4 regions of the Sediminibacillus sp. JSM 1682029 genome follow, and region 3 is predicted to be linked to each of the others. Evidence: riboswitches for the same ligand, from Rfam matches in the RefSeq annotation. Region 3 holds a riboswitch; each other region holds the start of a gene.
The links. A riboswitch is a leader RNA that binds a small molecule or an ion and turns the genes downstream of it on or off. The one in region 3 is predicted to bind thiamine pyrophosphate.
Positions count from the first base shown of each region.

Region 1: it holds a riboswitch for thiamine pyrophosphate, as region 3 does, so the genes downstream of both, tenI (thiazole tautomerase TenI) here and ABVF09_RS17445 (ABC transporter substrate-binding protein) in region 3, are expected to answer to the same signal.
Region 2: it holds a riboswitch for thiamine pyrophosphate, as region 3 does, so the genes downstream of both, thiT (energy-coupled thiamine transporter ThiT) here and ABVF09_RS17445 (ABC transporter substrate-binding protein) in region 3, are expected to answer to the same signal.
Region 4: it holds a riboswitch for thiamine pyrophosphate, as region 3 does, so the genes downstream of both, thiT (energy-coupled thiamine transporter ThiT) here and ABVF09_RS17445 (ABC transporter substrate-binding protein) in region 3, are expected to answer to the same signal.

Region 1 covers NZ_JBEWYY010000008.1:145,260-152,875, reverse strand. Annotated here, with positions in the region: gene ABVF09_RS14485 (PadR family transcriptional regulator) at 1-185, shown strand, start outside; gene ABVF09_RS14480 (HAAS signaling domain-containing protein) at 172-1,185, shown strand; gene ABVF09_RS14475 (hypothetical protein) at 1,407-2,036, opposite strand; gene ppsA (phosphoenolpyruvate synthase) at 2,423-4,777, shown strand; TPP riboswitch at 5,118-5,220, shown strand; gene tenI (thiazole tautomerase TenI) at 5,362-5,982, shown strand; gene thiO (glycine oxidase ThiO) at 6,012-7,136, shown strand; gene thiS (sulfur carrier protein ThiS) at 7,152-7,355, shown strand; gene ABVF09_RS14450 (thiazole synthase) at 7,358-7,616, shown strand, end outside.
Region 2 covers NZ_JBEWYY010000001.1:408,395-416,010, forward strand. Annotated here, with positions in the region: gene ABVF09_RS02010 (endo-1,4-beta-xylanase) at 1-870, opposite strand, end outside; gene ABVF09_RS02015 (EAL domain-containing protein) at 1,156-2,370, opposite strand; gene thiT (energy-coupled thiamine transporter ThiT) at 2,412-3,020, opposite strand; TPP riboswitch at 3,091-3,191, opposite strand; gene ABVF09_RS02025 (ABC transporter ATP-binding protein) at 3,405-4,133, shown strand; gene ABVF09_RS02030 (ABC transporter permease) at 4,134-4,895, shown strand; gene ABVF09_RS02035 (YkgJ family cysteine cluster protein) at 5,120-5,884, opposite strand; gene ABVF09_RS02040 (PTS sugar transporter subunit IIB) at 6,055-6,363, opposite strand; gene ABVF09_RS02045 (PTS sugar transporter subunit IIC) at 6,601-7,616, opposite strand, start outside.
Region 3 covers NZ_JBEWYY010000013.1:48,991-56,606, forward strand. Annotated here, with positions in the region: gene argH (argininosuccinate lyase) at 1-784, opposite strand, end outside; gene ABVF09_RS17435 (argininosuccinate synthase) at 781-2,040, opposite strand; gene ABVF09_RS17440 (DUF4349 domain-containing protein) at 2,457-3,398, shown strand; TPP riboswitch at 3,461-3,572, shown strand; gene ABVF09_RS17445 (ABC transporter substrate-binding protein) at 3,746-4,753, shown strand; gene ABVF09_RS17450 (MTH1187 family thiamine-binding protein) at 4,750-5,040, shown strand; gene ABVF09_RS17455 (ABC transporter permease) at 5,040-5,807, shown strand; gene ABVF09_RS17460 (ABC transporter ATP-binding protein) at 5,800-6,537, shown strand; gene ABVF09_RS17465 (TatD family hydrolase) at 6,495-7,307, shown strand.
Region 4 covers NZ_JBEWYY010000001.1:264,807-272,422, forward strand. Annotated here, with positions in the region: gene ABVF09_RS01335 (DUF1028 domain-containing protein) at 1-787, opposite strand, end outside; gene ABVF09_RS01340 (YflT domain-containing protein) at 975-1,334, shown strand; gene ABVF09_RS01345 (hypothetical protein) at 1,709-1,858, opposite strand; gene thiT (energy-coupled thiamine transporter ThiT) at 1,893-2,483, opposite strand; TPP riboswitch at 2,576-2,677, opposite strand; gene ABVF09_RS01355 (universal stress protein) at 2,782-3,195, opposite strand; gene ABVF09_RS01360 (cation:proton antiporter) at 3,275-4,459, opposite strand; gene ABVF09_RS01365 (M3 family oligoendopeptidase) at 4,812-6,605, opposite strand; gene ABVF09_RS01370 (N-acetylmuramoyl-L-alanine amidase family protein) at 6,859-7,616, opposite strand, start outside.

The DNA of each region.
Region 1 (7,616 bases), on a different contig from region 3:
GGCTGGAAAAACAAGAGCTTCTTAACAGCTTTTGGGATACTTCTGAAAAAAGGCCTCGAAAATATTATGAATTGAGTGAGTATGGGGAAAAGGTTTTTCAGCAATTGAGGGAGGAATGGATGAAAAATACCAGAAGGCTGTTTGATGTCCTTAACGAGGAGGATAAGGAAAATGAATCTAATTGAGGTGTACGTTCAAGAAGTGACCCGATGGTTGCCAAAGAAGAAAAAGGAGGATATTGCTTTAGAGTTAGAATCGACCATCCATGATATGTTGCCCGATGATTATGATGAAAAGGATGTGTACCTGGCTCTTGAGGAGTTGGGAGATCCTAAAGTTTTGGCGAATAAGTACAGTGAAAAACAAACCCATTTAATCGGCCCCAAATATTACGATTTGCACCTTTCCATTCTAAAATGGATCATTCCTTTTGCAGTTATTTATTCACTTTTCACCCTACTGGGGGTAAAGCTTTTAAATCTGATCAATCTAGGAGAGAGATTCGACGTATCAATCTCCAATATGGAAGAGGTGTTGATAAATGCAATCACCTGGTCGATTACAGCATATGTTTTTGTGACAGTGATTTTTGCCATTATGGAACAAGTGGATGGTAAAAATGAAGATTTGCCTAAATGGATGGGGTTTACTTCGTGGGATCCTAAAAAATTATGGAAAGAATATAGTGTTCCAAAGAAAAAATCGATTCCACTTTCTGAGATTAACGCAGGCTTAATATGGACAGTGGTTTGGGGAGTAGGTTATTTTTATGCCGACCGTTTCCTTGGAATATATGAAAGTGGGCAGGATGGGCTTAGAATGGTAACTCCGGCGTTTAATCAGGAAGTACTATTATCATTCTGGCCGATAGTCCTTTTGCTACTTGGAGCAGAAATTGCCTTAGCTATCTATAAATTAATCAAAAGGAAATGGTCAAGAAACATGGCTGCGTTTTTTATGATTTATAAAATAGTCTCGGTTGCTGCATTTGTGGTTATTTTAACGCAACCGAAGCTTTTCGCCGCAGATTTCCTCACGATGTTAAGTACCTGGTTTGGCGCTGCTCCTGCTATTATGAAGGATTACATGGTGTGGGGAACGTTAACGTTAATGGTGGTTTTTGGAGCTATCGCGATTTACGAGGCTTTTAAGAAAGCTAATATGAATAACAGATCCGTGCTGTGAGAGAGCAGTTATAAATGGCTGCGGATTTTTCGGCTCATGCAGTAACAGATAAAGTAGAATCCCCAGATGTGCATGAGTCTTCCTCTTGTTTTTTTCCGTGTTACACCCCATAAGTCGGTTTTTCTCGTATCTTAAAGAAATATCAGCTACTGTCCCAATAATTCCTCGAGGAGTAGCGGATTTAGCAATCCGCCACCTTTTGCCAACGAAAGAGGCCGGGTTCAGTCCATCAATTCATTCAAGAAATCGGGGTTGGCAGTGATATCGACGACTTCCTCGCTAGAAAGATCTACTGCATATCGTCCGTTGGTAGAAGAATGCCCCGACACTAAGGTGGAATATCTTACGATGATGTATCCCTTTATCTCCCCATCATATAGAAGAAAGTCGTTTTCACTTTCTGTCCATTCATTTCTGTCCTGCAAAAAGTCGGTGACGATAGAAATCGCCTTTTCTTGATCCTTTTCATCGGTGTCTGTTTGAATTTGGTTGTTCTCGTTGTCGTTTTGAGTGTCAGTGTCTTCTACTTCCATTTGTGCGTCTCTTTCATCCAACTCGGTTTCTTTCCCGGAATTTTCTTTTTCCCCCTCCTGTTGCGCACCACTTTGCTCGGAACTATCACTATCGGTAGACATATTGCTATCGTTTTGAGTGTTTTCTGAAGAAGTGTCTTCTGCCTCTTCCTGAGTGGATGGCTTTTCATCTCCGTTAGAGTCTGTACCAGAAACGGATTGATCCTCTGATGTGTTTGTATCTACTTCTTTACTTTTATCCTCTGCACAGCCAACCAGCAAAAGAACGAGCGAAAGCAAGGCGACAGTGCAGTAAAGCAGCTTGATTGGTTTCTTCATTCTATCTTCCCCTCCCCTTTCCACTCCACCAAGTACGTGTTATGAAAAAAACACAATAAATTCATTATAAGCCATGTTATTCCTATATAAAAGGTGGAAATCGAAAAGCCCAAAGGTTTTCATTTTATGGAGAAGAAAAAAGTCGGACACCGGATTACAGCGCGTCTTTAAATAATGAATCCAGGTCGCCTCTCTCTCGTTTTTGTAAACCCTAGCTCAGCTGCATCTCTACAAAAATCCTCTGACTTTTGAAATAACAAATGCAACACCAGCAATATCCTATTGATTAATTGTGAAACATAATCACCAAAAAAACTTAAATTAGTATAACATAATTTAAATATTATGATATACTAATTTTAAAAACGAAGCTGGAGGAGATGTAGATGGCAGAGAAGCGGTACATTCGCTGGTTCAACGAGATCCGTAAAGGAGATATTCCCCTGGTGGGCGGGAAAGGGGCTAACTTAGGTGAACTCACCAATGGAGGAATCAGGGTGCCTCCTGGTTTTTGTGTAACCGCGGAAGCATATAGCGATTTTGTTAAGGAACGTAACCTGGATAAACAAATACTCGAAGAGATAAAACAGCTGGATATGGAGAATAACGCCCAGCTTCAGAGCGCAAGTGCTCTGATCCGGGAATTGATTCTTCAAACCGATATCTTGAAAGCGATTGAAGAAGAAATTCGTGAAGCGTACGCAACATTTCAGTCAAGCCTTCAAGTGGATGACTTGTTTGTAGCGGTTAGAAGTTCCGCAACAGCGGAGGACTTGCCTGAAGCATCCTTTGCAGGACAACAGGATACGTACTTAGAAATTAAAGGGATTTCGGAAGTGATCCGGCACGTTAAAAAGTGTTGGGCATCCCTTTGGACGGCACGTGCCATTTATTATCGCGAGAAACAGCATTTCGACCACTTCGATGTGTCTCTTTGCGCTGTGGTCCAGAAAATGGTGAACAGTAAAAAAGCCGGTGTGCTCTTTACCTCCAATCCTGTGACAGAAAACCATAACCAGATGATGATCAATGCCAGCTGGGGGCTGGGTGAATCCGTCGTTTCCGGGATGGTCTCTCCTGACGAATATATCGTTGATAAAAAGAATAATAGGGTTGTGGAAAAGCATATTGCCACGAAAAACTTCCTTGTTGTCAAAAACGAGAAAGCAGTCGGAACGTCAAAAGTCGCCGTCAAAGAATTCCTGGGGGAAGACCTGGTAACGCAACAATGCCTGACAGCAACAGAAATCAGTCGACTCTCTGCTGATGCACTGCGAATCGAAAAAATGTATCACTCTCCACAGGATATCGAGTGGGCGATCGATGGTGACACCAATGAATTATATATTTTACAGGCTCGACCGATTACCACGTTAAAAAAGGAGGAAACGGGTGTGAAGGAACAAGTGGAAATAAAACGAGTGGCGCTTTTGCGGGGGCTTGCTGCATCTCCGGGCAGGGGAAGTGGGAAGGTAAGGAAAATCAAAGATATCACCGAAATTTCGAAGGTGGAAGAAGGGGATATCCTGGTAACCATCATGACCAATCCGGACATGATGCCGGCCATGAAAAAAGCTGCAGCCGTTGTGACCAACGAAGGCGGCCGGACTTGTCACGCTGCCATTGTTTCCAGAGAGTTCGGCATTCCCTGTATTGTCGGGTCCAACAATGCAACCGAAGTATTGAAAGAAGGAATGGAAGTCACTGTGGATGCCACACGAGGTGTCGTTTATCAAGGCATATTAGAGGAAAAGGAGGAAAAAGATAAAGAAAGAAACCAGACACCATCCGTTATCGACCAAATGAATCTTCATCAGCTGGCTCCGATTACCGGGACGAAGGTTTACATGAATCTTGGTGAGCCGGATTTGATCGGAAAATACAAAGACCTGCCGTTCGATGGAATAGGACTGATGCGTACAGAATTCATTTTCACCCACCTTGTCGGCGCCCATCCTATGTATCTATTGCGAAATGGCGAAGAAAAGCAATTTATCGATAAAATGGCCGAGGGCATCACCAAGGTAGCGCAAGACGTTTACCCTAAGCCTGTTGTAGTAAGGTTGAGCGACTTCCGTTCCAACGAATTCAGAGGATTAAAAGGCGGGGAAGAAGTAGAACCGATTGAAGCCAATCCGATGATCGGGTGGAGAGGGGTTTCCCGTTATATATCTCCGGAATACGAGGAAGGTTTCAGGCTGGAATGCCGCGCCATAAAAAAAGTAAGGGAAGACTATGGACTGATAAATGTGTGGACCATGCTTCCTTTCGTCAGGACTACTTGGGAAGTAAAGAGAGTCAAAGAAATCATGGCAGAGGAAGGTCTCATACAAGATCAACAATTCAAAATTTGGATTATGGCCGAAGTGCCATCCGTCATATTCGAAGCGGAAGAATTCGCGAAAATGGTTGACGGGTTTAGTATCGGGAGTAATGATCTGACCCAGTTGGTACTTGGCTCCGATCGGGATTCGGGAATTCTGAACACCATGGGTTACTTTGATGAACGCAATCCTGCTGTGAAGAAGGCAATCAAAATGTTGATACAAGGGGCACATAAACATCATAAGAGCGTTTCTATCTGTGGGCAGGGACCCTCCTTGTATCCCGAATTTACAGAATTCCTTATCCAGGAAGGAATCGACAGTGTGAGCGTGAACCCGGATACGGTAGCCGACACAAGGAGATTGGTTGCATCCGTCGAGCAGCGGATGATTATGAACAAAATTAGAGAATTATAAATCTCTTTAGCATAGTAACCAATGAGGTGCTTCATCCGAGCTTCATTGGTTTTTTATGGATTTCATTTAATGGTGATGTGTTACCTAGTATGGCATCTCGCGGCACTTCACGCATTTACAAAGAGAGACTCAACTAAATAGACGTGATAAAATCAATCAGTCCCTTTTGTGACGCGGGAAATGGGAAACATATTCTATGTTACTGTCGTTTCTTGAATGAATAGAGGGTTATGCGACCAGTGGTGAGTGGTTTGTTGAATCCGAAAGAGCTTTTCCTGTATTTACACTTATATCCTAGTCTTGAAAAAAGAGCTATGTTATACTTAATGAAAATCACATATGTTTACACTAGGGGTGCCGTATAAGGCTGAGACAGATAGTATTCTGGACCCTTTGAACCTGATCTGGGAAATACCAGCGTAGGGAAGTGGGATTGAAACTTTTATATTATGACTGTTTATAATATATTGACTAAAAGGCCACCCCTATATCCGGGTGGCCTTTTTGCGTCCCGCGAATCGATGGAAAATATGACGAAGGAGCTGCAGTTCATTAAAGACAGCGCTAGCCAAGGGGGGAGGGTTATGGGGAATGGAGAGCTGCATATCGTTTCTACCGGAAATCAACGACCAGAAAAATTAGCCAAAATCGCAGGGGACATACATCCATACATAACCGCTATTCATATCCGTGAGAAGCATAAAACGGCTATGGAAATCTATCAACTGATTAAATTGTTACTAGACAATCAAGTTCCCATTTCTAAAATCATCGTAAATGACCGGTTAGACGTTGCCCATGTGATGAAGGTCTACGGTGTTCATTTAGCGTATCATTCTTTACCGATCGGCCCAGTGAAGGGAAATTTCCCTGAATTCCGCGTTGGTTGTTCGGTTCACTCCCTTGAAGAAGCAACGTTGGCTCAAAAGCAAGGTGCTGATTATGCATTCTTTGGCCATGTTTTTTCCACCCAGTCCAAACCAGAATCAGCACCACGAGGAGTGGAACAATTACGGTCAGTTTCATCGTCTGTCTCTATGCCGGTGATAGCGATAGGAGGAATCAAACCTGGCAATGTAAACGAGGTGATGGAAGCTGGTGCGAAAGGGGTAGCTGTGATGTCGGGTGTTTTGGAGGCGAACCAGCCTCTGGGGAAAGTGAAAGAATATGTTTCCCGACTTTCTATCTCAAACAAGTTTAGATAGGAAGTGCTAAGCGGAAAGGAGGACTTTTAATGCCTGATAAGTACGATTGTATTGTGATTGGCGGAGGGGTCAATGGGGGGTCTGTCGCGTATAACCTGGCCAAAAGAGGGAAAAAAGTTCTTTTGCTGGAAAAGGACCGCCTGGCAAGCAAAGCTTCTGGAGCGGCTGCGGGGATGCTGGCGGCACAGGCTGAACTGGAGGAAGATGGTCCCTTGTTCCACTTGGCAAAGAAAAGCAGGTCGATGTTTCCTGCTCTTGCAAAGGAAATAAAAAAATTAACCGGAATGGATATCGAATTAGTAAACAAAGGAATGTACAAAGTGGCTTTGACAGATGAGGAAGAAAACCGTTTTAAGCATGTTATTGAACTCCAAAACCGGACAGGTGAACAAGCAAAATGGATAAGTCGGGAAGAAGTACGAAGGAGAGAGCCTGCCCTATCCTCAGCAATCCGGGGCGCGATGTATATTGAAAAAGATGGGCAGGTAGCAGCGCCGCAAATAACGCTTGGTTTTTTGAAAGCAGCTGCAGTGCTGGGGGTGGAAATAAGGGAGTTTACGGAAGTTTTCGCTTTTCTTTTTGACAACGGAAAAATAGCAGGAGTAAGGACAAGTGGAGGGAGCTTCGAGAGTGACAAGGTGATTTTGACGGGAGGGGCATGGAGTGAATCCCTGTTGCCTGATTCGGAAATTCCCTTCAACACTTATCCCGTAAAAGGAGAGTGCTTTTCCGTGGTCGCCCATCGACCATTACTGACTGGAACGATTTTTTCTCATAGCTGTTATCTGGTACCCAAAAAAGGCGGTCGCCTTCTGGTAGGGGCCACGGTCCGACCAAATACCTTTGATCAAACCGTGACAGTGGGTGGGATTTCTTATCTGATGGAGCAGGCGAAAAAACTAGTTCCTGAAATCATACATGCAGAATGGGAAAAAGCCTGGGCTGGTATTCGGCCGCAAACTTCAGATGGTCTTCCTTATTTAGGGGAGCATCCAGCGTACGAAGGGTTGTATGTGGCAACAGGGCATTTCCGGAACGGCATTTTGCTTTCTCCTATTACTGGCGAACTGATCGCTGGATTAGTAGATCGAGAACCGCTGTCAGCGGACTTACGTGCCTTCCGGATAGATCGCCACCTTGAGAAAACGCTTTAACGAGGAGGAATAGGGATGGAGTTAGTTATCAACGGCGATATGGTAGAAGTTCCGGATACCATTGCCACTGTTTCATCATTATTAGAGTACTTCGGAATTGGGGATAAGGTTGTGATTGTGGAACTGAATCAGAACATATTAGAAAAGCATGCACATGCAGATACGAGGCTCTCAGACCGGGACAAAATCGAAATTGTAAACTTTGTAGGAGGCGGATGATGATGCTCAAAATAGGTGATTACGAATTTTCTTCAAGACTTTTGCTAGGGACAGGTAAATACCCGGACTTTGATGTGCAAAAGAAAGCAATAGAAGTTTCAGACACAGATATCCTGACTTTTTCCGTCCGCAGAATGAATATTTTTGATGCTGGTCAGCCCGATTTTCTTGAAAAAATCGATGTGGAAAATTATACGCTGCTCCCGAATACCGCAGGGGCCAAGACAGCGGAGGAGGCCGTCCGTACGGCGAAACTGGCAA
Region 2 (7,616 bases), on a different contig from region 3:
GGTGATTTGGTTATCAAGCCCCAGATCTGCGAACATATTGATCGAATCTTCCATCTCCTGAAGGGATGGCCAACCAAGCTGGATATGGGATTGATGGCCCACGCCGTCTATCGGAACACCTTGTTCTAGCATGTCAACAACAAGATTGTATAAGTACGTTCGCTTCGGTTCTACTTCTGTATTGTAGTCATTGATATAAAGTTTTGCATCTTCGCCAGCGTATTTCCTGGTTGTTTCAAAGGCAGTCTTAATATAGTCGGTCCCCGTTATTTGATACCACGGGGATTCACGCAGTCCGCGATCATTAGAAGCATATTCATCGATTACTTCATTGACTACATCCCATGAATCTACATCATCTCTATATCGCTTCACAATAGTTTTTATATGTTTTTCCAACCGCTTCAATAGTAATTGCTTGTTTTTCTCCCGTTGCTTCGGGTCTGTTTCTTCCACCATCTTATTCCCCTGCTTATCGAGGAAAAACCATTCTGGTACCTGGCTGTGCCAGACGAGATTATGGAAACGGACTTCCATGTTATTTTCCCTGGCAAACTGTACAATCTTGTCTGCTTCTTCAAAATCATAACGCTTTTCTTCCGGATGAATGTTGACCGGTTTCATGACGTTTTCCGCAACAATGCTATTATAATGGTGTTTAAGTATTTCTCCCTGTGTTCCTTCCAACTGATAAGGCTCCACAGCGGCTCCAATGGCAAAAGAATCCTGATATCTTTCCTGGATAGATGGAACTTCTAAGGCACTAGCAGCACTTTCTGTTTGTTCCGCCACCACAGAACGAGCGCCAACAGGAACCAGCAAAGATAAGGCAAGGCCTGCAATTATAGGTTTTCGTAGGACTTGTAGCATCAATCATTTCCTCCTTTTTAAATAGTTACAAAACCCTCCTCATCCCTCCCATCTTATAAACTTAGAGAAGCAATATGATAAACTCCCTTCTCTAGTTTGTAAGCCCTTTCATTATAAACAGCTTAACTTTGTTTATCAATTAAACGAACTAACTTTTCAGGAAAATAAGTAAATGGAACTATATCTCTCCATTTACTCCGGCCTAATGACCACCCTTTTGCCCATCAAAAAAAGCCCGGCATTTGCCAGGCTCATAGCTAATGTTGTGCGTGATGGCTGCCCCGATCAGATTAGCAGCGATTCGTTCTCAAATATAAAAGCATAGCGGATATCAATAAACAAAAAATACTCATCTGTCAGCGGAAAGCTAAACGTTCGAATCATTTCTCTTGTTTCAATATCCGAATAGATTTCGGACAGTATCCCTCTACTCCACGTTTTCATCTGCATAGTATTTTCAAGGAAGTAAGGACGGAATGCCCAGTTCGACCCTATTTTGTCAGGTTCCATTTCCCAATGGCCGTCTCTTTTGCGAAAGTTGGAAGATACCTGGTGACCGTCACTATCGCAGATAAACATCCGGAAACTCTCTTCCTCAAAGTCACTCGTCAAGCCTTCGATAAAATGATCAGCATTTTTGATTCCTTCCCACTGTGCCTGGTTTTTTTTCACTTTTTTCTCCCAATTCAGCACGTGATACAGACGTTGTTCCACCAGTTGTTTTTCCCGTTGGATGTATTCGGATACCTTATCCGTTACATTCACCCCTAATACGGACTGATTGTCCATCGTAAAACCCGGTTTTGCCAAGTAATATCCCTGGTAAAAACGGCCACCATGCTTCCAGGCAAAATGCAGTTGAAAATTATCTTCTATGTTTTCAAACAATAAAGCCGCTCCGATCCGCCTGGCGAGCATGGATAATGAATGCATGATATCCTGAAAACCATCCGCGTTATGACGGCGGATGATATCCGTATCTATTTTTAATATGTGCGGTTCCAGCTGGCGGATCCGGTCAATGTTAGAGCTTTTCGCTCCAACGTGGTCGACTGCGATCTGGATGCCGAATGTTTTATAATAAAGCAGGAGATGATTTAAATTTTCAAACGCCTCATCGAAGTCATGCTCCGTAACTTCGATGACAATACGGTTCATCGCAAACCCTTTTGCCTCGAAATCGAGCAGCAGCTGCAACAGGTCTTCTCCGTCATTCACCATTAGCTGCTTGGCATTCCGATTTATAAACAAATAACCGTCAACTTCTGAGTCCAGCATTTCTGTTAAAGCGATTTGAAGCAGATGTTGATCGACTTCTACCTTAAACTCTTCCGGTACATCCGGATCGTGAAAAAAGGGGCCGAGACTTTCCCATTCTCCTTTGACCCTGAATCTTCCCAGCACTTCATAGCCTGCTACCGAATGACGGATCGCACTGACAATAGGCTGGTAGACAGGCTTTATACTCTGTAAATTGTCCAGGATGTCCAATGGATCCATGAGTTACCCCTACCTTCCGTAACCATTCTATTATTTATCTCTCAGGAAGCCTTTCGCGGAGGAGTGACAGTGGCGGCAGTCACTTTGGGCTTGATCAACGAAGGTGCACTGCTTACTACCAATACAGTCACTATAGAACACAATACAGCGGCACCAAGTGCTGTCACCCCGTTGGCAATAAAGGAAAACAAGACTGGGTTCATTCCCTCGGGCGCATATTCACCCCAAAATATGAAACCGGCGATGAAATGCCAAAAATAACGTGCGATACTGCCGACAAAAACAGCAGCAGTCACGAGACATAAAGCGGTTCTTTTCCTCCCCTTGCGAAATGCAGTCTGAACCGGTTGATAAAAAAGGCCGGCAAACCCAACGAATGCAAAAGCGACAAAGTATTCGATAAATCCTTGTAAAGGCGTCAGAAAAGAGCGTGCGGCATCCCCAAGCGCTACTTGCAATAATCCCCAAATAAGGCCGGCAAGAGCACTGACAACGAAGCCCCTTCTGAAAGCAAGCAGTAGAACCGGTACCATGGCGAACGAGATGGAAATCGATGGCGACAATCTGATTGAAGGCAGCAAGTCAAAAACAAATGCCAGTGCAGCGAAAAATGATGCTTCAATCAATGCAACCAAACCCAACTTTTTCAACATATAAAAAAACTCCCCTTTTCCAAACGAAACACCAAGGGAGAACATGTATGCAGACAGCCAGAATCCGATCCACCATCATCCACATCCCTGCGCTAGCATTAACTAACAGGTTCAAAGGGTCAGAACAGTTCCGTTCACTCTCAGCATATAGCTCCCCTTGTGGTTTCGCTTATGTAATTGTGTGTTGCGCTAATTTTATTATACCTGATTCTCCCTGAGGGTGGTAGAGTTTTGCGTAGATTCTTCATATAGACAGCATCGATTCGGTCAGCAAATCTTCAGGATATTTGTTAAAATTGATCTGGTACAAAGGGAAAATAGGAACCGTCTATATTGGGGAAACTGATTGTACTTGCAAACTAGAGAGAAGGAGAATCATTCATGCCAGTGACAGTCAAGGAGGCCGTTCGTCTAGAAAATGTAACTTACGCTGCCGATGGACAGGAAATATTAAAACAAGTAACCGGCTCTTTTCCTGAAGGAAAAATCACAACCTTGGTCGGGCCATCCGGTGCTGGTAAAACGAGTTTATTCCGGTTGATCAACGGCCTGCGTAAAACCAGTTCTGGAGATATTTATGTGGAGGACAAACATATTGAAAAATATCATCCTGTCGAGCTTCGCAGGAAAGTCGGAATTGCCTTGCAAAGCGCTACCATGATAAGTGGAAGTGTTTTCGATAACCTAACTCTTCCTCTCAAACTGCAGGGAGAAGAACTTCGCCGGGAGAAGGCATTAGAATTGTTGGACTTAGTCGGTCTGAAGCAGGACATCCTTCAACAGAACATTAAAGATTTATCTGGTGGTCAGCGGCAAAAGTTGTCAATTGCACGCACTCTAGTCAACCGGCCGGATATCTTACTTTTGGATGAAATCACCGCTTCGCTTGACCGAGTTTCCCAACAAGACATCGAAGAGCTGATTGTCAAAATAAATGAAAAGTATGGCACGACGATGATTTGGATCACCCACAACCTCCAACAGGCAAAAAACCTCGGAGACTATACCTGGGTGATGATCGCTGGCGAGGTTGTAGAGACAGGGGAAAGCAGTCTGTTGAATGACCCATCCAATGAACAAGTCAGACGGTTTGTAAAGGGGGAGGACTAAATGAATTATCTTACTTTGTCCCTCGCTCTCATTTTCGTTCTCATTCCGCTTTTATTATCGAAAGCATTGAAACTGGAACTGGAAAAAGATACAATCATCGCTGCAGTCCGCTCGATTATCCAGCTTCTGGCAGTCGGGTATCTTTTGCAGTATGTATTCGACGCTGAAAATATGCTGTACATCCTGTTGATGGTCGTCCTGATGATCGCGGCAGCCACCCAAAACGCACGCAGGAAAGGCCGCTCAATCCAGGGGATCACATGGAAGCTGGTTCTTACCTTTGTAGTCGTGGAAGTCCTTACCCAAGGAATTCTGCTCGGGCTGTCGATTACTCCGCCCACTCCGCAATATATCATTCCAATCAGCGGAATGATCATCGGTAATTCCATGGTGTTGTCGATCCTGTTTTTGAATCGATTTACTTCAGAGGTGGAAGACCACGAGGACGAAACAGAATTGATCCTCTCATTGGGGGGTACACCTAAACAAGCGATCCATCGCCAACTGATCACTTCCATCAAAGCAAGTACCATACCGACCATAGAGAGCCAAAAAACCATCGGACTCGTCCAGCTCCCGGGAATGATGAGCGGCCAAATCATAGCAGGTGCAGACCCAGTTCAAGCCGTTCAATTTCAATTGTTAATTTTGTTCCTGATCCTGACAACAGCCGTGGTCACCAGCATCCTGCTCGGTTACATGTCCTATCCGACCTTATTCAACGAACGCATGCAGCTCGTCAAAAACAGAATGAAAGAATAAACATTCGGATGATTTGGGGGTCAGTCCCTACGAGCCATTCATTATTACCCAGTAACAGCGAGAGGGACTGACCCCCTCACCAAATTAAAGGGACAACCTATGGAATCGGGGTCAGACCTTCACAACCCTCGAGCCCCGTCCTGTCAACATTCAGCCCATTTAGTGATGCTGCAGTCCCCCATTTGGGGTCAGTCCCCAAAACGTTCAGATTGAGAGGAATTAGGTCATCGGGGACTGACCCCGGCATCGGCCCCATCATCGAATCTGTAGTCTTTAAGCCAGTTGAACAGGTAATCTTGGGCGTAGAGGTCGTCTGGATAATCAACGAAGGCTGTACCTTCTTCTTCATAAAGGTATTGCAGAAATTCGTTGAGTGCGCCCATATACTCGCCATATAAAAATTCAAAGCTCACGGTTTCTTTCGGCATGATGTTTTGCTGACAAACTTTTGGATCAGCAAAATTCACGTAAGTCCGGCAAGGAATCGGTCTGATTTCATACGCCATGCATTGATTGGTTTTTGTATCGAGCATCACGCATGGCAGTTGTTTTTCCCGGTAGGCTAGTTTGAATTCCTGGTCGGTTTCCGTTTCAATGGCTGACAGTTCTTCCAGCTGCTTGCTGTATTTTTGGAAATAAGAATCGATGTGAGCGTAAAGTTTCTTCCTGCGCTGTTCAGGAAATGAAGCTATCGTCTGCTTCATCAGTTTTGCTTCCATCTTGTTGACAATAATAGGATAATAGCAGCAAAACGCACATCCCATCTGACAAGAAGTCTCCATTTCCAGGTTGCTTTGTATCGTATCCATTTCTTCACTGACGACTTCCAGCAACTCGAGAAAACTCCCAATCAATTTGCCTTCCGTCGACATATGGCTTTCCGCCCATATCTCCACTACCCTATAAAATCTTTCTTCCTCGATTTGATACTTCTCATGTAATTTACCGCATCTATTTTGAATTTCCTCATAGCTTAGATATTTTTCCATGCATTTGTCTCCCTTATTGATCGTTGCTTTCTTATTGTTCACTTTTTCCGGGGAGAAGTAAATAGGAACTTGATATTTCTATTGCTCCGTACAACCATTCCACATCCATAAAAAAGCCAGGAACGCTCTTCAAGCTAAGCGTTCCCGGCCAATCCGCATACCCGGGCAATTTATGTTTCTTTGTATAGTCCAAGCGCCTGGTCGAGCACTTTTTCGCCTTGTATCATGCCATAAGCCATTTGATCGATTACAGCCACTTTTATTCCCTTCGGTTCCAACTGACTTTTTATTTTCTTCTCCAAATACCTTACCTGCGGCCCTATCAGCACCACATCGAGATTATCCAATTTACGCTTTAGCGCTGACTCGGAAACCGCCTCAATATTTGCCGTCAATCCCCTGTCTCCAGCCGCTTTTTTCATTTTGGAAACCAGCATCGACGTCGACATACCAGCCGAGCATACAAGAATGATATTCATCTTGCTTTTCCTCCCCCTTCCGTATAAATGCAATTACTATGCCTGCCAATTCTTACTGTCATCGATAAGCCAATATCCAAATCTCCCGCCTTCTGTCTGAAAGCGTTCGATAGCATCCAGGTAATACCGATGTTTTGAAATACAACTCTGCTAAAACAACGGACAAAGACTCACCGGAAACCGTAAATCCTGGTGGTAAAATCGTCAAAAAAACTGTAGTTGCTCCCGATCCCCCATCTATCTTGTCTCCATTCTTTGTTTCAACGCCCGGATACCGGCCACGACAAACGGAATATAAAGGATTACCGCCAAAGCCAGATTGAATATCTGGAGAGCAATCCCCCTCCAGCTTCCTCCTGTCACTAGATACCCACTCAAAATCGGAGGCGTCGTCCATGGGAGAATGGCGACAGTTTTAGGAACGATTCCGGTTGCCAGCGCGATATAGGTTGTAACTGTGAGTATTACAGGAATGAGTATGAAGGGGAGCATCATAATTGGATTTAGTACGATCGGCAGTCCGAAGATGACGGGTTCATTTATATTGAAAAGCCCAGCCGGTGCCGATAGCTTTGCAACTTCCCGATATGGATGATTTTTCTCTTGACGGATGACGAAAAATATAGCAATCAGCAAAGCGATTGTCGTACCGGATCCACCCATGAACACAAAAGAATCGAGGAATGGTTTGGTCACGATATTCGGTACATCGAAAGCGGAAACGCCGCTTTGGTACAAGGAGAGATTTTTTTCGATGAGCGGCAGATAAACCGGCTCGATGACAGAACCGATAATATTGGTTCCATGTAAACCGAAGAACCATAACAAGTGATTCAAGAAAGATACAACCATTGCTGCCGGCAGCGTATTTCCAAGTCCTTGCAAAGGTTCTTGAATGATATTGAAAATCCATTCAAAAATGCTGATTTCCGCAAAGTGACTCATCAGAGCTTGAAACAAGCCTACGAGGATCAAAATGATGGATGCAGGGATCAGCGCGGTAAACGAACGGGCGACTCCATCAGGTACCCCTTCCGGCATTTTTATCGTCAGCCTGGATTGAAGCAGGTAACGAAATAATTCAGTAAGAACCAATGCTAGTATAATTGCGACAAACAACCCCTGTGCCCCCAACCAGGCAAAACTCAATCCCCAGTCCGGGGTTTCGGGAACAAGCATGATATAAGCAGCTGCAGTTATCAATCCTGAAGACAATCCGTCTATTTCATAAGACTTTGCCAGATTATAAGCAA
Region 3 (7,616 bases):
CGGCACTAGACCATTGCACGAGCTCCTCACAAAGTCTGGACAAATGCGTGGAAACGAGAGAGGCATTGGCCAAAAACTCGACGACAAAATCCCGATCGCTTACCGCATCTAGGCTGTTTTCACAAATCCCTTCAAAACCGAGCTTGTCGGCTACATATTGCCGATCGATCGGAAATGTTGTCCCGGCCAGTGCACCTGCGCCAAGCGGTGACTGATTAACCCGCTTCCAGCTATCGGATAAGCGTTCGATATCCCGTTGGAACATGTAAACATATGCCATCATATGATGGGCAAACAGGACGGGCTGGGCACGCTGTAAATGGGTGTACCCTGGGAGCACCGTTTCCAGATTGTCCCCGGCCTGTTTGTGCAGCGCCTTTTGCACATCCAACAGTAACTGGCTGATCGTCAGCAATGCTTCCCGCAAATACAATCGCATATCCAAAGCGACTTGATCATTCCGGCTCCGGCCAGTATGGAGCTTCCCTCCTACAGGGCCTATTTCATCAATAAGCAATTTTTCTATATTCATATGAATATCTTCGTTCTCTTCACTTAGCACAGCCTCTCCAGCTGTTATCTTGCTTCCTACGGCTTTCAATCCATCTGTGATGTCACCCGCATCTTCTTCAGACAGGATGCCGCAAACCTTCAACATTTCCACATGGGCAAGGCTCCCTTGTATATCATGGACTGCCAGCTTTTGGTCAAAATGAATGGATGCTGTATATTCATCGACTAACTCATTAGTCGGCTTGGTGAACCGTCCGCCCCATAGTTTCATTGTTTAACAGCTTCCTTCACATCGACGACAACATTTTCAATGGAATCATCTGCTACCGTATTGGTCCGATTGACTGCGGCATGGACCTTTGTAGGAAGCCCCCACAGCTTGATGAAACCAAGAGCAGCTTCGTGATCGAAAGAGTCCTCCGGTTTATAGGTTGCCAAATCAAAATCATAAAGCGACTGTGCCGATTCCCGGCCGATGACTTGTGCGTGACCTTTGTACAGCTTGACCTTGACTGTTCCCGACACCTGGGTCTGGGTTTGTTCAATGAACGCCTGCAAGGCCTTTGTCAACGGAGAATACCACAGCCCATCATATACCGTCTGAGCCAACTTTTGCTCTACCGTCGGCTTGAACTGAGCCACCTCGCGAGGAAGCGTCAGTGCTTCCAACTCTTGATGGGCTGCAATCAATGTCAGTGCGGCTGGAGCCTCATAGATTTCCCGTGATTTGATCCCGACCAAACGGTTCTCGACGTGGTCGATCCGTCCGACACCATGCTTCCCGGCGATCTGGTTCAATGCAAGTATAAGTTTGGAAAATTCCATCGCTTCACCATCAAGCGATACTGGCTTCCCTTGTTCAAAGGTGATTTGGACGACCTGAGGTGTGTCGGGCGCATCGACCGGATCTGTTGTTAAATCGTAAGCGCCTTTGGGAGCTTCCGCCCATGGGTCTTCCAAAATGCCGCATTCATTGCTTCTTCCCCACAGGTTCTGATCGACACTGTAGGGATTATCGAGATCGACCGGAACCGGAATCCCATTTTCTTCAGCATAGGCAATTTCCTCATCCCTCGACATTGCCCATTCACGCACTGGAGCGACAATTTCCAGATCTGGATTCAAGGCAGTAAATGCCACATCGAATCTCACTTGATCGTTCCCTTTTCCCGTACAGCCATGTGCTACAGCTACCGCACCCTCCTTTTCGGCGATTCCTACAAGAACCTTGGCGATCAAGGGTCTGGACAATGCCGAAATCAAAGGGTATTTGTTTTCGTACAATAGGTTGGCTTGCAAGGCCGGAAGTACATATTCATCCGCAAAGAGCGATTTGGCGTCCACCACATATGATTTGACTGCTCCAACATCGAGGGCTTTATTTTTCACAAAGTCCAAATCCTTCCCTTCCCCCACATCCAACGCGACAGCAATCACGTCAAAATTATATTTATCCTGAAGCCATTTGATAGCGACAGAAGTATCAAGACCACCTGAGTATGCCAACACAATCTTATCTTTTTTCATTTGATTAACGCTCCCCTTCTGCTTGTAATCTATTAATAGACTGAGCATGTTTGGTTTGTATGAATTATTATGCACTATTAAGTATATTAATTCAACCGTTAAATTTCATTTTTTTAAAGAAAAAGTGGATTATCCTGTTGATATCCTACTGGTACTCCTGTTTTTTTAGTGAGAACATCCCATGCCGCTTATTTATAATGTAATGTATGATGGGCGTACACAGTTGTGATTCCTGCCCACCGCCCATTTCCATACCCCGGGCGAAACAATCGCCTATAGCTTCCTTCCTTTTCGCACATGCAGCATTTTATACATATTCATTCATATCCATGCAAATATCCATGCAAAAAAGAAAGTCAGTTGTAACCTTCACGGCTGCCCGACGTCTACCTAAAAAACTAAAGGGTGGTCAAAATATGAAAAAGTGGCACTTCCATTCACTTGCGGTCTGTTTACTCCTGCTGTTGGCAGCATGCAGCAACGACTCACCAGAAAATGCCGACATGCCCGTGGAGATGGACAGCGCTGGAACAGAAAGCAGTCAAGACTCTGCAGTTCTAAGCGAAAACAAGGCGGCAGAGGATAGCGCGGGAGAAGAAGGGGAAGTACAACAGGAAGAGGAATCGGCTGTCGGCAAAGCAAAGCAAGCAAACCGGAAAGTGATTTACCATGCAAATCTACGGATTGAAGTAAGTAATTACCAACAGACTCTCGAAACCATTCAATCAAAGGTAAGCGAAGCCGGCGGTTATATCGTAGAGTCGAGTACGTACCAAAACCCCGAGGATGACCTTACAGAGGGGCATATCACCGCAAGAGTACCTCAGGAGCAGTTCCAGCCGTTCATCGATTTTGTCGAAGAGGGCAGCAGCAAAGTACTGGAAAACAATGTTTCCGGACAGGATGTCACCGAAGAGTACGTCGATCTTCAATCCCGCCTAAAGTCCAAGAAGGCTGTCGAAGAACGGTTGATGGCCTTTATGGAGGAAGCGAAGAAAACCGAGGATCTGCTGCAAATATCCGAAGACTTGGCCGGCGTACAAGAAGAAATCGAGACGATCACCGGAAGAATCAATTATTTGGAAAATAAAACCGACTTGGCCACTGTCGACATCAGTCTTCAGGAAAACGATGTACGGATTTCCGGCAGCGGTGGAGAAACCACCACCTGGCAAAAAACAAAAGAACAATTTATCAAAAGCATCGATTTTCTCCTTTCCTTCTTTTCCGGATTGATCGTGTTCCTATTCGGCAATCTTCCAGTTCTACTGGTGCTTGCCGCTCTGGTGTCAGCTGGTATTTTCATTACACGAAAGACAATCAAAAAAAAGAAGCGGCAAGATACCAAGGAAAACTAGTCCTTGAAAAAATCGGCAGGCTGTGGCAAGGTTATAATGTAATCAAGACAATTGAATGAATCACTTTCATGTAGGGGGACCAGTTACTGCTGGTTGAGATTGTATCCGTCAAGATACTGACCCTTGGAACCTGATCTGGCTGACACCAGCGTAGGGAACATATTTGAACGGTAGTATGCGATAATATGCACCCTGGGTATGGCCTATGGTGCATTTTTTATTGCCCTTTAACGGCTTGCCTTCACAGAACCGCATGCTTACATCATGATATTTCACGCGGTTCCTGTTCCCTATTTCAGTCCTGCATTGTTTAAGTGCTTCATCATTAATCGCTAGGAGGAAATAGGATGAAAAAGTTATCAATCTTACTTGCCGCCCTGCTTCTGTTGTTGGCAGCCGGCTGCAGCAAGGAAAATGCCGGCACCGAAGAAAAGGACGCATTAAAGAAAGTGTCCCTCGTGTTGGACTGGACGCCTAATACGAACCATACTGGCATTTATGCCGCAAAGGAAAAGGGATATTTCAAAGATGAAGGGCTCGAAGTGGAAATTCTGATGCCAGGAGAGGCCGGGGCTGATCAATTGGTCGCATCCGGAAAAGCCGATTTTGGAATTGGAGCCCAGGAAGCCTTGACAGAAGCAAGGGTACAAGATATACCGATCGTTTCAATTGCAGCCATTATTCAGCACAATACTTCCGGTTTTGCTTCACCAAAAGAAAAAGGGATCACTTCGCCAAAAGATTTTGAAGGAAAAACTTATGGCGGCTGGGGGGCTCCCGTGGAAAAAGCGGTCATCGACTCCCTGATGAAACAGGAAAAAGCCGACGTAGAAAAAGTAAGTATCGTCAATATGGGGGATACCGACTTCTTTACAGCAGTCGAGCGTGACATCGACTTCGCCTGGATTTACTATGGCTGGACAGGTATCGAAGCAGAGCTTCGCGGGAAAGAGTTGAACATGCAGTACTTGACCGACTACTCCGAAAAACTGGACTACTATACACCCGTGCTCACGACTAGTGAGCAGAAAATCGCCGATGATCCGGAGACAGTCGAGGCCTTTGTTGCTGCCGCTTCCAAAGGTTATCAGTTTGCAGCGGACCAGCCAGATGAAGCCGCCGACATTCTCATCGACGCAGTTCCCGATTTGGACGCCGAACTGGTCAAAGCGAGTCAGCAGTGGTTGTCTCCTAAATACCAGGATGATGCCCCACGATGGGGTGAACAACAACAGCAAGTCTGGGAAAATTATGCCGGCTGGATGTATGACAATGGCTTGCTTGAACATGAGTTAAAAGCAGAAAAAGCCTTCACGAACGAATTTTTACCTGACGGGGGAGAAGAAAAACAATGAGTGATTCACTGGTAAGTATTCAAATCATCCCAAAAACAAAAAACGGGGAAGATGTCGTTCCTTATGTAGATGAAGCAATCGCGGTGATCGAAGAATCCGGGGTTCGCTATCAGGTAAACCCGCTGGAAACGACGATGGAAGGGAATTTGAGCGAGTTGTTTGCCGTTATCGAAAAAATGAACAGAAGGATGATCGAACTGGGCAGCACCAACGTGATTTCCCAAATAAAAGTTCTTTACCAGCCAAATGGCGCCTCCATGGAAAAACTGACGGAGAAATACCGCTAATGAAACGAATAAAGACAGGTTGGCGGCCGGTTGCAGCCATCCTTCTTTTACTGCTGGTTTGGGAGGTGGCGGGCAGAGTGGCGGAAATTCCCTCTTGGCTGCTGCCGGCACCTTCGCAAATCTGGATGGAGGCGGTTGCCGGCTGGGAGGATTACAAGCTGCATTTGTTTTCGACCATCCAGCTCACCCTGCTTGGATTTTTGATTGGAACGAATATCGGGATTGCAGCAGCTGTCTGTCTGCATTTGCTGCCTAAGCTGAGACAAACCATTTATCCATTGATGATTCTCTCACAAAATATCCCGATCATTGTGCTTGCACCCCTGTTGGTCATCTGGTTCGGGTTCGGCATCCTTCCAAAGCTAATCATCATTACGTTAGTCTGTTTTTTTCCGATTGCCGTAGCTACATTGGATGGTTTCCGTCAAACAAGTCCGGACCTGCTCCATTATTTAAAAATGGCTGGTGCAGACAAACGGCAAATTTTTTGGAAGCTGGAATGGCCCACCTCCCTTCCTTCGCTGTTTTCCGGACTGAAGATTTCAGCTACATACAGTGTGATGGGGGCTGTGATATCCGAGTGGCTCGGTGCCCAACAAGGAATCGGCGTGTATATGACACTTGCTTCTTCGTCTTTTAGGACCGATAGGGTTTTTGTAGCGATTTTCTTTATCATGGTGTTGTGCCTACTATTCTTCATTGTCATCATCACCATTGAGAAACGCGTCATCCGCTGGAAAAAGAAAGGGGTTGAACAGCATGGCTGATTTATCAATTATCGATGTTTCCAAATCCTTCAGCGGCAGGCACGTATTGGAGAACCTTTCCTTGTCCGTTTCCGATGCCGAATTTGTCTCGATTGTCGGTCCTTCCGGAAGCGGCAAAAGCACCTTGTTTCATTTAATAGGCGGATTACTGGAACCGGACAGTGGCGACATTTATTTGAATGGCAAGCGCGTGAATGGAAAAAGAGGGGCAATCAGTTACATGCCGCAGTCTCCTTCCTTGCTGCCATGGCGCACTGTCCTGGAGAACGTCATGCTAGGCGGAGAACTCATCGGGGAGAAAAACAGGGAGGAAGCAATCAGTATGATGGCCAAAGCCGGACTGTCCGGATACGAGGAGGCTTATCCCGATCAACTTTCGGGCGGTATGAAGCAACGGGCAGCCTTCATACGCAGCATGCTGAGTCCCCAACCGTTAATGTGCCTGGATGAGCCCTTTTCGGCATTGGATGAATTTACCCGACTGGACATGCAGCAGTGGCTGCTTTCCATGTGGGAGGAGCACCGACGCTCCATCCTGTTTGTCACCCACAACATCGAAGAAGCACTATTTCTTTCCGACCGGATCATTGTCTTATCCAGCGGTCCTGCCCAAGTAAAGGCTGATTTCACGATTCCTTTTCCGCGTCCGCGCAAGGAATCCGTGGTTTTGTCACAGGATTTTTTAGAATGGAAAAAAACCATTTATCAGGAACTGCGGGTGATGACATGAAGTCGATTATCGATGCCCATATACACCTTGACATGTATCCTGAAGTGCTACAGCGACAGTTGGTACAGGACCTGGACGAGCACCATGCAGAGGGATTGATTGCAGTATCCAACCACCTTTCTTCGGCTAAAAAGACCTGGCAGCTTGCCCAAACCGACAAGCGTATCCATCCTGCCTTTGGGTACCACCCGGAACAGCAGCTGCCGACTGTCGAAGAACTAAGTGAACTGCTAGACTTTATGGAGAGTCATCACACGGACATGAAAGCTGTAGGGGAAGTCGGCTTGCCCTACTACACGCGCAAAGAGGATCCGTCGATAAGCATCGAAGCCTATATAGAATTGTTGGAAACGATGATCATCCATGCAGCACGCTTGAATAAACCAGTAATCTTACACGCTGTATATGAAGATGCCCCGGTGGCATGTGAACTATTGGAAAAGCATTCGATCCGCCAAGCCCATTTTCACTGGTTTAAAGGTGACAATGGCACGGTCCGACGGATAGTCGGAAATGGATATATGCTTTCCGTGACGCCAGATTGTTTGTATGAATCGGAAATACAGCAGTTGATTCAGCAAATTCCCCTGACTTCATTGATGGTGGAAACGGATGGTCCATGGCCATTTGAAGGACCTTTCCTTGGCATGATGACGCATCCGAAGATGATCCATGCCAGCGTTGCCAAGATCGCCGAATTGAAACGACTCCCGATTGACTCGGTTTATCACCAGCTATTTGACAACACAAAAGACTTTTATCAGCTATGATAATTTATTTTAGACTTCGCCAGACTTCTTATATTGGTTCTCCATCCTGCGCTCCGGAAATACACTACGCTTTCCGCAGGCGGCTGGTGAGCCTCCTCGAGCTAGCGCTCTCCGGGGTCTCCCCTAGGCCTTTCCTCCCGCAGGACAGGTGTTTTCGGTGGGACGAGTAATCGCAGTCCCAAGGAAGGCTGCGGCAACGATGCATCGCACGAAGAAAACTGTTTTGTATTTTCGAGGAGTCAACGTGCATTTCCTTCGCTGATACCAGTCTGGTTCCACCAAAATCCTATAGGCATTTTTCCGTGATAG
Region 4 (7,616 bases), on a different contig from region 3:
TATGGAGGTACTCCGTCAAGCGCTTCTGAAGTTCTTCATCGGAGACTCCTTCGCTCCTTATATAACCCTTGCCTATTAAGCCAGAAATCACCTGCTGCTTTACAGTTCCCTCAAGCGGAAGGATATTGTCCGGTTTGGTCTCTCCAAAATAAAGCTGTTGGAGCTGATAAAGACGCGCGATTTCCTCAATCGGCTCCGGATGGTCGTCAACCCGTAAATCGACAAGCCTGTCATTCAAACCGCCATACCCACCTTTTTCTTTTACAACATACAGTGCCGCCGACTGTTTTCCTCTGCTGTCTCCACCAGCTTCTTGTGCCGCTTGCAGACATGCCAGCAAACGTTCAGCCAGATTCCCCTCCGTTTGTTCGAAGGTTCTCGCCATTTGGGCAACAGTTGCCTCATTTACAAGGATGTTCCCCTGGGCTGCGAAGTTTCGGCCATGGATTCCACCTGCCCAATCATAACATTGCTTCCCAGTGAAAGTAGCGCTGTTTCCCTTTGCGTCCACTATTCCGACCTGACGTTCTTCCCTCTGCGGGTCATCTTTGATCAACTGTTCGATAACTTCTTCTGGTGCATAACCTTTTTCAAGGAGCTCAAGCCCCCGCGGGCCGTATGAAGGATTGGCAAATGCCTGGGTAGCGACTGCTCCCGCCCCTGCCCTCGCCCAGGGGACGACAGCTCCTACCGCAATAAACTTTGATTGAACAGCAATCCCGTGTTCTCCTGTATCCGGATCCACTCCGACAATCGAAAAAGTTGCTACTATTTTTTTATTTTCCATCCTCATCCTCCCCTTAATGACTTGTAATTATTTTAGAGCATCCCTCCCTTAACAACAATGTTTTTACTTGAAAATTGACTCTTTTCTGATACCGGGCAACGAATTAAGCCCCCCCATCCAAGTGTTTCGTTCTATGCAGGACGGGTATTTTACTAATGAAATGGAAAATAAAAAAGGAGGACTTTCAATGTCACCATTTATCCGCAAATATACGAATGACGAACAGTTGCAACAGGATGTAAACAAGCTAAGTCAAAAGGGCATTGATAAAGATAACGTTTATGTTCTGGCACATGACAGTGACCGTACGAAACGCGTTGCAGATAATGCTGACGCCAACACCATCGGATTGAACGAAATGAATCTAAAGAGCGCCGTAGGTAATATGTTCAATAAAAAAGGAGACGAGCTTCGTACCAAGCTGAAAGAAGTTGGTTTGTCGGATGTGGAAGCCAACAATTATGAGGAAGAGTTAGATGAAGGAAAAGTTTTGCTAGTGGTCACCAATACAGATAATGTCGAACAATTATTAACCGAAACTCTGTAAGAGGTGGAAGCAAAACTGGAATGCCAGGGTAGGCAGAATCCTAAAAAAAGCGGTCTGTATGGGAGTTCACTCCATTCAGACCGCTTTTCGCGTAATTTCAAAAGGTTTTAGTGAGGGCTGCAGGAAGGACTCGAGCGAAAATTCACTTGGTCATGTGACCTTCTTGACATAGTCAGCTATGGCCGCCCCTGCGGCAAGCATCCGCTGACAGGCAACTTGTGAAATCCCCCGACAAACGCCGAAAACAAAAAGGACGTTTTTCAGTTCCCTCCTGTTGCGGCAGCCCCTTTTTATCTTGGCTTCCTTACGGAAAAAGAAACCGCAAGTCCGAGAAGCTTTAATCATTACATCCAATCCATGTACTTAAAACATATTCATCTTTTCGTTGATGCTTCTTCCGATTCGGCTTGTTCACTACAAACAATGCAAAGCAGTTTCCCCTCATGGAGAACACCATCAAAAAAACCATCTTTACAGTAAACAGCATCATCACAACGATTACAATTGCCGATAAGTTCCTTCATTAAGAATCCCGCCTTCCTTTTACTTCCCCTATACTCATTTTCCTTGCGACCCAGACCTTGCTTCTGCCAATCTTGGCTGTTTGTAGAACAAAAAGGAAATGACAATCGAACTCAAAATAAATGCCGGAAGCATGTAAGATCCATTATATACAGCGGAATAAAGCCAAATCGGTTGTCCTTCGGGTGCGTTTTCCGAAAAGAAGAAAACTCCCGCCAACAAGTGACCCAAAAAGCGTCCAGTGCATCCCAAAAGCACTCCAAGTACAATATACACAATAAATGCTGAATTTTTTCCAGCTTTCAATGATTCTTGTACTTTTGCAGATACCACTCCTGCCGTTCCGAGAGCTGTAAATGCAAAACCGTATTCAATCAATCCCTGTAAAGGTGTAAGAATATAAGCTGTACCGGTCACGACTTGAAAAGCCCCGAACAATAGGCCGCTTAACAATCCGCCTTTTACTCCCCATCGGAAAGCAACAAGGAATACTGGTATCATGGCAAATGAGACAGAGCCGCCTTGCGGCCAGATTTTGAACGACAAGAAAGGAATAATATCAAGTACGAGCGCCATAGCAGACATAATGGCTACCTCGACCAAAAATAGTGTTTGCCTTGATTCCATAGTGCCCACCCCCTTCATTTTGGTTAACGACAACAAAAAAGCAATGCGGGGGAAGCTTCCTGATGGAAATACCCGTTGCATTGCTTCATTGCCATCAAAAAAGCCGCCATCCCTACGCTAGCATCACCTAACAGGTTCAAAGGGTCTGGACAACTACGTCCACTCTCAGCCAGTTGGCTCCCCCTGAAGGCTTCGGCACCATTTTTTTGTTAAACAAAGTATAACGAAAACTGCCCTGTACTGCAAAAATCCGGCGCGAATAGAAAGTCGTGCCAAGCGGTAGTATCAATGCTTATCGTCAAACTGGAATGACAGTCACTGGTACAGTCGACTTTTGCAGGACTTTATAAGTGATGCTTCCTAGCTTTTTCTTTGGTTTTCTAGGAGCTAGAAAAATTCCCTTTATAGCTTTCCCTTTGGCCTCTTCACATATTTCCACTGCAGGGATTCCCCAGCGCGTTTTACATACAACCTCCACCAGCCCCTTTGTCCTCTTTTCTGCCCGATCCAGGATTTTGCCGGATGTTTCCTTTTTGTAGTTTTCCAACTTCTTTATCCCGACTTTTGATTGCGCATACTGGGTATGGACTTTCGGCTGGACGTTCAACAATTGGATTCCATATCCACTTGCAAGCGCCGCTTCTACAGCATGGTCGACTGCGGATAGACATTGCTCACTGTCATCGACTGGCACCAAATAAATTTTCTGCATGGGCGTTCACCTCTATTGCAGTCTATTCAATTAAGAAAAGAAAGGCACCATCTGTCGAGAAAAAATGTTCACAAGCTGATTATTTTTCTTTTTCTTTTGTCAGTGGATAGACGCCGACACTTTGAATGACTAATGACAACAATATGGCGGCGAAAGTCAATGAAACTAGAACATTATCTTTATCCACCCCAGCTTCTAATCCCAGCAATAGGGCGACCGACATCGTCCCTTTTATCCCGGACCAAGTAATCAAACCAACGTCCCCTGCACTGAATTTTTTTCTCCAGGCAGGAACGACGCTCGTAAAACCAGCCAGTACAAGGAAACGGACAACAAGCGATAAAACAAAAATGATAAAAGCAAGGATCCAGCCTGGAAATGCAAGATAATCTGCCGCATCAATGCCAATAAGCAAGAAAATGAGCGCTAACACAGACGGCTCAACAATGGTCCAAAATCCGTCAAGTGATTCATGGAAATAGTCTTCTTTTTCCGTTTTACCGAATTCCCAGGAGAGCATGATCCCAGCAGTGACAGTTGCCAAGACACCAGAAACCCCGATTTTTTCTGCAATATGGAAGCTGCCGTACGCGACGATAATACTGAGCATAACCTGGTATTGTTTATGATGTGTATAATGGACGGCCCTGCTGAGAAGCCAGCCAAAAATGATCCCCAGGATGATTCCGCCTGCAGACACGAGTAAAAATTCACCTAAGAAGGAACCGATCGAGAACGATTCTCCACTTTTATACATGGTCAAAAGTACCGAGTAGACAACGATGCTTGTTCCATCGTTAACCATCGATTCACCTTCTACAATATCGGCAATTTTTTCATTTCCCGTTGATTGCTTCAATATGGAAACGACCGAGACAGGATCAGTCGGTGTCAGGATTGCCGCAATTAAAAGCGCTCCTAACAGGGAAATTTGAAGGAAAGGTCCACTGATAAAATAGATGGCGACTCCCAGAAGTCCAGCAGTCGCCATTAGGCCTACAGTAGTAAGCGAAGCAATGATCCATTTATTTTTCTTTAACGAATCAAGCGAAAACTGGTATGCGGAAGTGAACAACAAGGCTGGTAAAAAAACGTTGAAAATAATCTCTTTCGTTATTTTGAGAGAATCGAAGTAAGAAATAAACGATAGCACGATTCCTAAAAGTACCAACACCATCGGCACCGGAAAATACTTCTGTTTTTTGTCGATGGAAAAAACGATATAACCTATAAATAATAGCAAAACGATCTGATGCGCTAACATGACCGAGACTCCCTTCTACAACATTCATTTCTATTCTTTAGCCTTAAAGCAAGCAGCTTAAACTGGCAGTATATACATATCTTTTTCTGCCGCCTTTAAACTGCATCCTCGAAAACCGTATCGTATCCTCCATCAAGCAATGTTGAATGAAGCGAAATTTTCCATAGAGAGAAGAGACCGGGATATTATCGTGTGAAGCGAAGTACCCTGCCGGAGTGAGATTTGCTTCATTTGCTAGTCACTCAGTGCATTGCCATGCTTTTTAAAATATAAAAACCGAACGAATTGTAATCGTTCGGTTTTCGTTTTGACCGCCGTGCTTTTGACCCATTTCCACTGTATTGACAAGTCTTCATCGCTCGGTCAGCTTTAAGAATTCTTCCACATCGTCTCTGCACAATTGAATGGCCTTCTCCCAAAACTCCATTCTGTCCAAGTGGACATCCAAATGTTTTTTAGCCAATTCCTCCACGGTCATACGTCCAGTGTCCCTTAAAAGTGCCACATATTTGTCCTCGAATCCTTGTTCAGTTTCCAATGCATCGGCATAAATGCCTAGGCTGAACAGATAGCCGAATGTGTAAGGAAAGTTGTAAAAAGGGACATCGGTAATATGAAAATGTAGTTTAGATGCCCAGAAAGTCGGATCATATCCGTACAACGCATTACAATACGCATCCTTTTGTGCTTTTTTCATCAATTGATTCAGACGTTCAGCGGAAACAAGACCTTTTTTCCGTTCCTCATAAAATTGGGTTTCAAACAGGAAACGGGCATGGATATTCATGAAAAACGCCACACTACGTTGTATTTTATCATCCAGTAATGAGATTTTTTCTTCTTTTGTTTCGGCGTTTTTCACAGCGGCATCAGCTACAATCATTTCTGCGAAAGTAGAAGCTGTTTCGGCTACATTCATTGCATAGTCTTGATTCAAAATTTCTATATCGTTCATCACGAACTGGTGATATCCGTGTCCCAGCTCATGAGCCAATGTTGCTACATTGGAAGGAGTACCTGAATAAGTCATAAAGATACGCGTTTCCTGACTAACGGGAAAACTTGTACAAAAACCTCCCGGACGTTTACCAGGACGATTTTCTGCTTCAATCCAGCGTTCATCGAAGGCCATTTGGGCAAATTCTGCCATCCCGGTGCTGAAGCGGCTGAATTGCTCGATGATGATCCTTGCAGCATCATCGTAATCGATCGTCTTGTTATTCTCCCCTACTGGGGCATCGAGGTCAAACCAGCTCAATTTTTCAAGTCCGAGCAATTCAGCTTTTCGTTTGAGGTAAGATACAAAAGGGGTTTTGTTATTGGATATTGCCTCCCACATCGCATTTAGTGTTTTCTCGCTCATCCGGTTATACTGGACTGGTTCTTTCAAAACATTTTCCCAATGCCGATGTTTGTATGTCTGAAGGCGAAAACCAGCTAGATGATTGATCGTTTCGCTGAACAAATCCGTTTGCTCCAGCCATGCCTTTTCCAGCTTGTCAAAAGCGGACTTACGTTCGTTTCGATTGGAACTGCTCAATAAGTTAGCCGCCTGTCCGATGGATAACCGTTCTTTTTTTCCGTCTTCTTCCCAATCTATTCCCATTTTCGCCACAATGGCATCATACATTTCACCCCAAGCATGATAACCATCTACCGCCAGATCGTTCAAAAGTATTTCCTGTTCGACCGGCAGTTTGTCCATCGCTTTTCGCCGCCTTTCATCAAGAATGAAGGAGAACGGTGAGAGTGTCGGTTGTTGAAGGAGGCCGTTCCATACATCTGAATCAATTTGTACAAATTTACGATCCAGTATCGTTAAATTCGCAGCATATGCTGCACTGAGTTCGCTTCTTTTACCTACGAGCAGTTTTGCCTTATAGTCATGTACATCCTCAGCCGTCAGGCAACTGACAAATGCCGACACCTCCCCTACTTGTTTGGATACTTTTTCCAATAAGCTTATCATGCTTTCCATGTAAGCCACATCTTCAGGCTCTTCAGGCAACGGAAACCCTTTCACTTGCTGGGAAAGCTGCTGTAAATCCGTTTCCAAAACGGATATGTAGTTTTGAAGCTCGGCCGATTCACTTCCTCCCGGAAAAATAGATTCCAAATCCCAGCGCGGATTATATCTACTATTCATCCAACACCACTCCTTTTTCTCTAGCAAAATAGCAAGAAAGAGGGAGGACAGCACACTCCCTCTTATTTCTACTTGTTATTTCCCTATTTTGGTATTCTATTATACCGCTTTTTTCGTGAGAAGGAAATCACTATGGGGACTGACCCTCACCAACGGTTTTCTGCAGAAGTTTGCAGACTTTGTTAGAAGAGGGTCAGTCCCCGACTTTGCCCGCGATTTTTCTTATTCTTTCATATCTGTTCTGAAGATAAGGTCAAAGGACGCGGACGTACGAGGGATTGGCTGTAAGATAATAAACTGATCCTTTGGAATTTTTGACTTTGTATTGATAACTTTTTCCCACTTTCACTTTGTCGACGATTTCCGGAAACCCGATTCCCTTGTCAATAGTATTCACCATATGGGCGTCACTCCAAGAGGGGCGGTTGTAGTATCGTAAATTATCCACTTTGCTTTCCAACCTGTGGCCGGCGAAAGTCTGTTGATTTTTACTGTTTTTGTTTCCCTGGGCAACTTTTGCTCCTGTACTTGGATCTGCATAGATTTGAACCTTGCCATAGTCTGCCGTCTCGATGATGTAAACCTCCGGCTGGGTTGTGCCTTCAATTCTGTATTCTAATCCACCGAATTTCGCAGGTTTTAACAACCCTTTTTCGTTACCTTTTACAGGAGAAACACCTAATGGATAAACACGCCAGGAATCGGCTTCAGCGGGCAGGATCAGTGTCTGACCGAGTGGTGCACCGTTTGATGATTGCTTTGCCGGAAATACATTAACCGGTTCACTTTCACCTTTAAGTGACTCGGAAGGGAAACTATACTGATAACCTGTAAACCGGCAAAATGCCTTTACAACAGCCTCTGCTAATGCCCTCCAATTTTGTCTCAACTGTTGAATGTCATCGTTCTTCGAATCGGCAAAGCCATATTCTATAATATTCGTTTCTACCTTGCCTGTATTCCTGATCATAAAATAGTAATCTTGGTTCGTATCACCAGGCAATGTTCTCG